3 regions of the Glutamicibacter sp. BW78 genome follow, and region 2 is predicted to be linked to each of the others. Evidence: riboswitches for the same ligand, from Rfam matches in the RefSeq annotation. Region 2 holds a riboswitch; each other region holds the start of a gene.
The links. A riboswitch is a leader RNA that binds a small molecule or an ion and turns the genes downstream of it on or off. The one in region 2 is predicted to bind thiamine pyrophosphate.

Region 1 (3,266 bases), on a different contig from region 2:
CTTGGCCAAGACCAGGACCGAATAGCGTTCCGCCAGACGGGTCGCCTGGTCCACGACGTCTTCCCACCGGGTTGATGCCGGTTCCCCGAGCAATACCGCCAACTCCGCGATGTTCGGGGTCAGGACATCGGCCAACGGGAGCAGCCGACGCAAGGCCGCCTCGGCGTCGTGCTCCAATAAGCGGTCTCCCGAGGTGGAGATCAGCACGGGGTCCACGACGACGGCGGTGCCCGGGCGGGCGCCCAGCCAGGAGGTGGTGGCCTCGATGACCTCGGCGGTGGCCAGCATGCCGATCTTCACCGCATCGATGCGGACATCGGCGGAGACCGTCTCGAGTTGTTGGGTGAGGAATTCCGCCGGCGGGGTATGGACCCCGGTGACTCCTCGGGTGTTTTGGGCGGTCAGGGCGGTGATGGCGGCCATACCGTAGCCGCCGCAGGCGGCGATCGATTTCAGGTCGGCTTGGATGCCCGCCCCGCCGGAGGGGTCGGCACCGGCGATGGAGAGGATGTTGGGGATTCTCGAGGCGCTCATGCGTTCACCGTCCGTGATGCCCGGGTCCATTCATCCACCAGCGCCGCAGCAGCATCCCGGGGGTTCTCGGCGGAGCAGATGGCCCGCACGACGGCCATGCCGATGGCCCCGGCGGCGTGGGCCTCACCGGCATCGCCGGAACCCAGCCCGCCGATCGCCACGCAGGGCAGCGGGGCCTGGGAGATCAACGAAGTCAGGCCGGAGAACCCCAGGGGAGTCGGATGATCCTTCTTGGTGGGGGTGGCCCGCACGGCGCCGGTGCCCAGATAGTCGATGGTGCCCGCCGGCAGTGTGGACACTGCAGCGAAATGCTCCTCGGTGCTGGCGCTGAGCCCCAGCACGGCGTCGGGTCCGATGAGGGACCTGACGAGTTCGACCGGTAGGTCCTTCTGTCCGATATGGACCCCGTCCACCCGGATCCCTGCGGCGCGGCCCGCCAGGTAGACGTCCACCCGGTCGTTGAGGAGCAGCAGGGCTCGGTCGGCTGTGTGTTCGGCGCAGGCGGTCGCCTCGGCCAGGAACTCGCGGGCCGACAGGTCCTTGCACCGCAGCTGGATGGTCCCCACACCGGCGGCGACGGCGTCGGCCACGATATCCGCTAGTGGCCGTCCCGCGGTGCTGGCTGAGTTGGCGACGAGGTAGATCCCGGTCCCGGGAGTCGGCGTGCTCATGCGATCACCGCCGAAACAGACGGGTCGGTAGGTGAATAGGTCAAGGTTTGCGCATGTTGGTGCATGGGCGACATCCCTCCGCTAGTACGAACTAGATCAGGTTCTTGCCGGGTATGTTCTCAGTCCGCGCCGGTGGCGGACACCCCGTGTCAGTGATCGTGAGCCTACAGTCCCCCGCCGGGGGCGGCAAACCCGTTGGATGCCCCAGGGACCGTCCCCGCGCTAGTGTCGTACCCATGGCCACGAATCGACGCTCCCGTTCCTCAGCAGTTGCCGCGCCTATCGTGCAGGCGGGCCCCGAAGCCGAACTCCCGGCCACCGCGGCCCTCAGGCTCCGCGATGCCTCCGATTCTCGGCTGGCCCATCCGAGGAGGTTCCGCAGTGCCCAGCTCAAGGCCCTCGAACGCCTCATCCAGGATCATGAGCAGGACCTATGTGACGCGTTGATGTCGGATCTGGGTAAACCGGCGGCCGAATCGCGGTTGACCGAAGTGGACCGGGTGAAAGCCGAAATCGATCATGCCCAGTTATATCTGGGCGACTGGATGGCCGATGAGCAGGTGAAGGTTCCGCTGTCCTTGCAGCCGGCGTCGGCTCGTGTGCAGGCACGGCCCTTGGGTATGGTTCTGGTCATCGCTCCATGGAACTACCCGGTCCTGCTGCTGTTGGGACCGCTGGTCGGTGCCCTGGCGGCAGGGAACACCGTGGTTCTCAAACCCTCCGAACTGGCTCCGGCCACCTCCGCGGTGATGGCCTCCCTCATCCCGCAGTATCTGGATCGGCGTGCCGTTGCCGTCCTGGAGGGGGCAGCCGAGACGACAGCTGAACTGCTGAAGATGGATTTCGACCATATTTTCTATACCGGAGGCGAGCGGGTCGGGAAGATCGTGGCCCGGGCCGCCGCCGAAACATTGACTCCGGTGACCCTCGAGCTGGGTGGCAAGAGTCCTGCGGTGGTAGCGGACGGGAACTTCGCCGCGATTGCCCGGCGGCTGGCCCACGGGAAGTTCATGAATGCCGGACAGACCTGTGTCGCCCCGGACTACGTGTTGGCGGTTGGGGCCACGGCGGCGGCCGAACTGGAAAAGCAGCTGCCCCGGGCGATCGCCGCTTTCTATGGCAAGGATCCCTCCGGCAGTAAGGACTATGGACGCATCATCAACGCCTCGCACTTCTCTCGGCTGGCCTCCTTCCTGGGGCAGGGACGCGTGGTGGCCGGTGGATCCAGCGATGCTGACTCGAGGTACATCGCGCCCACGGTTCTGGCCGACGTCGATCCGGCGGCGCCGGTGATGACGGAGGAGATCTTCGGTCCGATTCTGCCGATCATCCAGGTCGACCGTTTCGACGATGCCGTGCGGTTCATCAACTCTCGGCCCTCGCCGCTGGCCGCGTACTTATTCAGTGAGCGCCCCCGCCTGCACACGTCTTTCGAGGATCAGGTGCGGGCCGGCGCCATCGCCCATAACGTGTGCAGCATGCATCTGGCCGTTCCGGCGCTACCCTTCGGGGGTGTCGGGGCCTCGGGGACGGGGAACTACCACGGCAAGTTCGGGTTCGACACCTTCAGCCAGCAGCGTCCGGTGCTATCCAAGACTGCCCGGGTCGACACCCTGAAGGCCATCTACCCGCCGTTCGGCTGGGCCAAACGGAAGATCATGCGTTCGATCGGCTGAATCGATCGGGCCACGTCCATCGAGAACACATGAAAGACCCGGCCCACACTGCGCGTGGGCCGGGTCTTTCGTTACGGAAAGCGCCGTGGCGCCTGCCGATTAATCGTGACTACTTCTCGGTGAGTGAATCCACGTATTCCTGGTTCTCGGAGATCCACTTATCGACGATCGGCGCATAATCGTCGGTGTCGGTGTCGTTGAACATCGCATTCTCCAAGGAGAACAGCTTCTCGTCGTCGATCTTGAAGTCGTTCAGCCACTCGGTCAGTCCCGGGTAGTTTTCCTCGAAGTCCTTATTGCCATAGGAGGTGATGGTTTCGGCCTTGCCCATGGCACCCTTCGGGTCCTTCAGGTCCTTGATCGGGAACTCATCGTAGGCCCAGTG
Region 2 (3,266 bases):
ATCGAACTTCCCCTCATCATCTGGCTGGTCCTCGTCTGGGGAGCCCTCTGGCGGGACTTCAGCCCGGGGAACCTGATCTTCGGGTTCCTGATCGCCCTGGCAGTGGTGATGACCTTCAAACTGCCTCCCGTTGAGCTCAGCGGCCGCTTCAACCCCTGGCAGGCCCTGGTGTTCTCGCTGTTGTTCCTGCGCGAAATCGTCAGGGCGAGCGTCCAGGTGGTACTGGTCGTGCTGCGCCGCGGGCCGAAGGTGCGCAACGCGGTCATCGGTATCCGCATGCGCAGCCAGGAGGACCTGATGGCCACGGCCCTGGGGCATGTGCTGACCCTCATCCCGGGTTCGTTCGTCGTGGAAATCGACAGGACAACCTCCACGCTCTACCTTCACGTGTTGGACATCAATACGGTGCAGGAGGCCGAAGACTTCCGGCGCCAGGTCAGGGCCATCGAAGCCCGGATCATCCGGATGATGGGCAGCCGGGAGGAACTGGAGGCACTCAATGCCGAAGGTGCCGACGGGCCCGACGTCGCAGAACGAACGAACCGACCGATGAAGGAGCAACCATGATCCTCGTTGCCGCGTGGGTGGCCGGTATCGCCCTGGCCCTCGGCGCCGTCATGGCCCTGATCCGGCTAGCCAGGGGCCCCTCGATCCTTGATAGGACCCTGGCCCTGGATGTCCTGCTGATCATCATCCTGTGTGGGCTCTGCGTGGATATGGTCGTGAACCGGCATCTGAACCACATCGTGTTCATCGTCGTCGGTTCCCTGGTGGCCTTCATCGGTTCGGTCACCATCGCGCGCTACGTCACCGATCGGAGATCCCCATGATCGTGTTTGGCCTCGCCGACGGCGGGACGCTGGACCTCGTCCTGGAATGGATGGTCGCGATCTGCATGATCCTCGGCGCCCTGCTGTCCGTCGCCGCAGGCATCGGTCTGCTGCGTTTCCCCGACCTCTTTTCCCGCATGCATGCGGCCACCAAGCCGCAAGTCCTCGGATTATTCTTGATGCTGCTCTCCGTCGCCCTGCAGATCAGGGCCTGGTCCGCCGTGCCGGTGCTGTTGCTGGCCTGGTTCTTCCAGTTGCTGACCGCACCGGTGACAGCACATATGGTCGGCCGTGCCGGGTACCGGACCAGACACCTTAAACAGGAGACGCTGGTCCTCGATGACCTCAATGAAGTGGTCTCCGAGGCCCAGCGTCGCCTGGACGAAGGTCGCTAACGAGGGGTCAGACCTCGTCGGCCGTGTGGTTGAAACGGGCAATGGCCTTCTGCGTGCCACGGTTGGTCAAAACCTGGATCACTGCGGCCACGACTGCGGAGACCACGGCGAACCCGAGGGCATGACGCATCGACGCCTCGGCCTGGGCTTCCTTGTCGTTCGGCTTCGGGGGCTTCTCTCCGGTGACCTTGTACCAGATGGTGTCCACGAGCTTGCCGCCGACAAAACCGGCGCCGATCGACACGACCGTGCCGACGATCTTCAATAATGCGTTCACGAACGATTCTCCCGTCGGTAGGTGATTACCTGCCCAGCATAACGCGCTGTAGACTGGGCCCCACTGAATGACCTACGACAGGGGAGCGTCGTCGCCCGGCCACGGCCGGAAACTTCGACGCTGAGAGTGCGGATCACCGCAGACCCTCGAACCTGCTCCGGCTCGTACCGGCGAAGGGAGTCGAGAATCTCAGGACACGCGGATCCGCCGCGGAGTCCTCCCCTCCTTGAAACCAAGGAGGAACACCCTATGAGCAGCACCCTTTCGGCGGCACCGACCGCCCGATACACCTGGCGGGTCGTGGACATCGTCGTGGCCTCCGTCATCGCCGTGGCCTCCGGCGTGATCTTCTGGGCCTGGAACACCACCCACCACGTCTTCGACGTCATTTTCGTCGCCTTCCCGCCCTCATCGGCCCTGCTGGCCGGAATGTGGCTCTTCCCCGCGGTCCTGGGGGCCCTGATCATCCGCAAACCAGGCGCAGCACTGTTCTGCGAGATGGTCGCGGCCGTCGTTTCCTCGCTGCTGGGATCGGAATACGGTTGGACGGTCTGGGCCTCGGGAATCATCCAGGGGCTCGGCGCCGAAATCGTTTTTGCGCTGCTGCTCTACCGCCGCTGGTCGCTGCCGGTGGCCCTGTTCGCCGGAATGCTGACCGGGATCTTCGGGGGAGTGAACGACGCCTTCGTCTTCTCCTGGTTCCCCGAATACACGGCGAGCATGAAACTGGCCTACGTGGTGTTCATGGCCATTTCGGGGCTGATCATCGCCGGCCTGGGGTCGTGGGCGCTGACGCGCGCGCTCTCACGGACCGGGGCGTTGTCCTCGATGGCTTCGCGGAAGGCCGCCCAGGAACGGGTTCTAGGGTGAATCGATGACCTCTGATGCACCGACCGGAACCCGCGGCTCTCCACCGGCCGCCGGGGTCGGCGACGTCCGTGCTGCTGCGGTCCGCGCCCGCGGTTGGGGATGGCAGCACGCCGGGCGGGAGACGCCCGCAGTCTTGGGTTTGGACCTCGACATCCAGGCCGGGGAAAAAGTGTTGCTCGTCGGCCCCTCTGGCGCCGGAAAATCGACGCTCATGCACGCCCTGGCCGGGGTGCTGCAGGATGACGAGGACAACGCCTCGGCCGGGGAACTACTGATTGACGGTTTACCGGCTGCGGCAGCCCGCGGCCGGACCGGTCTGATGCAGCAGGACCCCGAAACCCAGGTCGTCCAGGCCCGGGTGGGGGACGACGTCGCCTTTGGCGCGGAGAACCTCTCGGTGGACCCGGAGCTGATCTGGCCCCGCGTCAGCGAATCCCTGCAGGCGGTGGGACTTGACCTGCCACTGGACCACCCCACCTCGTCCCTGTCGGGAGGGCAGAAGCAACGCCTGGCCCTGGCCGGGATCCTGGCCATGCGCCCCGGACTCGTCCTGTTGGATGAGCCGACAGCAAATCTCGACCCCGACGGGGTGCTGGAAGTGCGGGACGCAGTGCTCGAGGCACTCGGCGCCAGCGGAGCAACGATGATCATCGTTGAGCACCGGCTCACCGCCTGGGCAGATGCCGTGGATCGGGTGATCGTGCTGGAGCCCGGCGGCGGTGTGGCCTACCAGGGCGCACCGGCCAGGCTGTTCGCTCCCGGCCCCCTCCGTGAACGGCTCATCGACGCCGGGATCTGGGTCCCCGGCCACACGCCCGTACTGCCCGCACGGGCCCCGGCAAAAGAACCGGCCGCCGGCTTGTTGAGCGCCCGAAGGCTGGCCGTATCCAGAAC
Region 3 (3,266 bases), on a different contig from region 2:
TCGCCGGTGGCAGAGCCGGAACCGGTGCGTCGAGGTCCCACTCGCTGCAATCCTGCCCGATGAACATTCCCAGCTGGGCCAGCGACTGTTCGGTCGGTAGGAGGGCATCCACCTCTGCCTGCCGCGCCAACGCCTCGACTTCGGTGGATCCGAGGTAGGTGACCAGTCCGGGCATGATCGCGACCTTCGACGGGTCCCTGCCTTCGGCGGCAATGCGCTGCTTCAGATCCGCGTAGTAGTCCTGCCCGCTGGCCAGATCGTAGGCCACCGCGTAGATCCCTTCGGCATGGCGTGCCGCTAGCTGGCGACCGGATTCCGAGGCCCCGGCCTGGAACAGGACCGGCCGGCCTTGCGGGCCCCGGGGCACGTTCAGCGGCCCGGCAACACCGAAATGCTCGCCGTCGTGGTTGATGGGCCTGACTTTCTCGGGATCGGCGAAGAACCCCGAACGATCGGCGAGCACCGCGTCATCGGCCCAGGAATCCCAGAGGGCCAGCGCGACGTCGATGAATTCGGCGGCCCGGGCATAACGTTCGGGACTGGCCGGCATGGAATCCATCGAGTGGTTGCGCGCCTCGGCGTCGAACATCGAGGTGACCACATTCCACCCGATGCGCCCGGCGCTGAGGTGATCCAGCGAGGCGAGCATCCTGGCAGCGTGGTACGGGGTGTAGAAGGTCGTGGAGACGGTGGAGATCAGCCCGATGCGGCTGGTGCTCCGCGCCATGGCGGCCAGCGCCGTCAACGGTTCGAAGAACCACCGGGGGCCGGCTGCCGGGTTTCCCGCCGAGTGTCCGTCGGCGAAGAACACGGCATCGAAGAGGCCGGCCTCGGCGGTTTGGGCCAACCGTTCGTAATGCTCGATGCTGCCCAGTTGCTCAACCGCAGAGTCCGGGTGGCGCCACGCTGCCTGGTGGTGCCCGCAGGCGTTGAGGAAGGCGTTGAAATGTAGTTGGCGTGGTGCCGTTTCGGCTGTGTTGATGGGGTGTGTGCTCATCTCTAGTTCATCACCAGTCCGCCGTCGACCACCAGATTCTGCCCGGTGACCGCACGGGCCCAGGGGGAAGCGAAGAACAGGATGGCGTCGGCGAATTCGGCCGGTGTGGTGACCTTGCGCAAGGGGGTGGAGGAGGCGATGAAGTCGAAGACCTCTTCGGGGGTCGCGGCGCTGGCGTCCGTGGTGCGTAGTAGACCACCGGAGACCATGTTCACCGAGACCTGGTGTTGGCCCAGGTCGGCGGCGAGTGTTCGGGTCAGGGCCAGCAGGGCGGCTTTGGAGGCGGTGTAGTCGTGGTACGGGACCACGGGGTTTTGGAAGAGGTTGGTGCCGATGTTGATGATCCGCCCGAAGCCCTGTTTACGCATCCCCGGCAGCGCCGCCTGGGCGGTGTTCAGTGCGCCGCGAACACTACCGGAGAACTGGGTGGTGAACTCCTCCCAACCAATCTCTGCGGCCGAGGATCGGGCCTCGCCATTGAAGGAGAAATCGGCCAGCGCGTTGTTCACCACGGTGGTCACGGGGGAACCGAAATGGGCCTGGGAGGCCACGAGCATGGCGGTGACCTGCGCCGGATCGGTGACATCTGCCTGGACTGCCAGGGCACGGTCGGGCCCCAGACCGGCAGCAAGTTTCTCGGCGGCTTCGGCGGACTGCCGGTAGTTGATGACGACGCGGGCGCCTTGTGCGGCGAAGGCCTGCACGATATGACGGCCCAAACCGCGGGCGCCCCCGGTGACAAGGACAATCTGGTCTGAGAGGTTCATTTGGTCTCGCTTTCATGGCTGCCGAGGGCAGGTGGTGGTGGAAATGAAGGGGATCGTTGCGGGCAGCATCGCCCGGGGGAGAGAGGTGAGGGCCCCGTGAGACACGCGGGGAGCACGGTGGTCGTGCTGTGGTGTCCGACGGTGGAGAGCAGGCTGCGCAGGAGAGGTTTCAGCTGGGCCGCAGCTGGCGGGCAGAGGCTAAACCGCTGGCCGAGAGACGGCACGGCAGGATGCGGAGCGCCAGGGTGGACGCAACCAACGCATGGCGACATCGGGCCGTGGGGTGGCGGTCCGGCAGGACCTTCCAACATGGAGGTTTAGGTGAAGAAGCACCTGCAACATCCCTTCGCTAGTTCGAACTAGATCAGGTTCAACGGGTGTTCTCTCAGCCAGAAATCATGGCACCCCGTGTCACTGCACCACACCCTACACACTTCACGCAGCGATTCGACAACTTCGTGTCCACGTGTACAGTCTGTGCTGAACACGGGAGTCCGGTGAGCCGGGCTGAGAGGAAGCTGATCAAGCTTCGACCGTCGAACCTGATCTGGGTCATGCCAGCGCAGGGAGGCAAAACTCTAAATCCCGTGCCCTGTTCACTCAACAGAAGGGGCACGACAGTGCACTCAATAACGCCGCCATCCACCACGCCACTACCGGCGCGACGACGCTTTTCCTTCGACCTCAAGGACCTGGTGCTCATCGTGGTCCTGGGGGTCGTCTTCGGATTCCTCTACTGGGCGTTGGTCCAGGCATCGGCCGGGCTGACCCTGCTGATGGGCCCGTTCGGGGACCTCTCCTCGCATCTACTCTTCGGCGGGTGGCTCATCGTGGCCCCGATCGCCGTCGCCATCATCAGACGACCCTTCGCCGGGATCCTCGCGGAGGTCATTGCCGGTGGGGTGGAGGTCGTTTTCCTCGGCTCGACGGCAGGACCCATGCTTTTCCTGGTGGCCGCCATCCAAGGTCTGGGCAGCGAACTTCCCTTCGCCCTGCGTCGCTACCGGTCTTTCAGCTGGCTCACCTACGCTTGCTCCGGACTACTCGGAGCAGGATTGGCCTTCGCCGTCTCGGCCTTCCGTTTCGGGTGGTACGGCCAGGATTTCTTTGTCATCCGGCTCATCGTTCAACTGCTCTCCGGGCTCATTCTCGGCGGTCTCCTGGCCCGCAAGACCGTTAACGCCCTGGCTAAAACCGGCGTCGTGGACAACTACGCCATCGGCCGGGACCAGCCAACCGCCGAGGGAGCATGAAACCGGCAAGCACGCCGGTAGTCGTGCTTGAGAACGTGACCGTAACCTACCCCCGAAGGCAGGTGCCGGTCCTGGATCGGGTGACCTTGAGTCTCGAAGCAGGCGAACAGGTCATCATCCTGGGGCCCTCGGGGGCCGGAAAGTCGACGCTTTTAAACCTGATGACCGGGGTCATCCCGCATTCGGTGGCGGCACGGTTCACTGGCCGGGTCCTCGTCGCTGGTCAGGACACCGCTCACACCGGCGTCG

Region 1: it holds a riboswitch for thiamine pyrophosphate, as region 2 does, so the genes downstream of both, thiE (thiamine phosphate synthase) here and CIK75_RS06450 (ECF transporter S component) in region 2, are expected to answer to the same signal.
Region 3: it holds a riboswitch for thiamine pyrophosphate, as region 2 does, so the genes downstream of both, CIK75_RS07940 (3-oxoacyl-ACP reductase) here and CIK75_RS06450 (ECF transporter S component) in region 2, are expected to answer to the same signal.

What each region holds. Positions count from the first base shown of each region.
Region 1 covers NZ_NRGU01000039.1:409,869-413,134, forward strand. Annotated here, with positions in the region: gene CIK75_RS14750 (bifunctional hydroxymethylpyrimidine kinase/phosphomethylpyrimidine kinase) at 1-534, opposite strand, end outside; gene thiE (thiamine phosphate synthase) at 531-1,205, opposite strand; TPP riboswitch at 1,262-1,362, opposite strand; gene CIK75_RS14760 (aldehyde dehydrogenase family protein) at 1,442-2,881, shown strand; gene CIK75_RS14765 (glycine betaine ABC transporter substrate-binding protein) at 2,991-3,266, opposite strand, start outside.
Region 2 covers NZ_NRGU01000030.1:421,979-425,244, reverse strand. Annotated here, with positions in the region: gene CIK75_RS06470 (Na+/H+ antiporter subunit E) at 1-567, shown strand, start outside; gene CIK75_RS06465 (monovalent cation/H+ antiporter complex subunit F) at 564-830, shown strand; gene mnhG (monovalent cation/H(+) antiporter subunit G) at 827-1,225, shown strand; gene CIK75_RS06455 (DUF4235 domain-containing protein) at 1,233-1,502, opposite strand; TPP riboswitch at 1,572-1,698, shown strand; gene CIK75_RS06450 (ECF transporter S component) at 1,752-2,372, shown strand; gene CIK75_RS16645 (ATP-binding cassette domain-containing protein) at 2,377-3,266, shown strand, end outside.
Region 3 covers NZ_NRGU01000031.1:262,130-265,395, reverse strand. Annotated here, with positions in the region: gene CIK75_RS07945 (LLM class flavin-dependent oxidoreductase) at 1-997, opposite strand, end outside; gene CIK75_RS07940 (3-oxoacyl-ACP reductase) at 1,000-1,764, opposite strand; TPP riboswitch at 2,089-2,183, opposite strand; TPP riboswitch at 2,241-2,350, shown strand; gene CIK75_RS07935 (ECF transporter S component) at 2,385-3,017, shown strand; gene CIK75_RS07930 (ATP-binding cassette domain-containing protein) at 3,053-3,266, shown strand, end outside.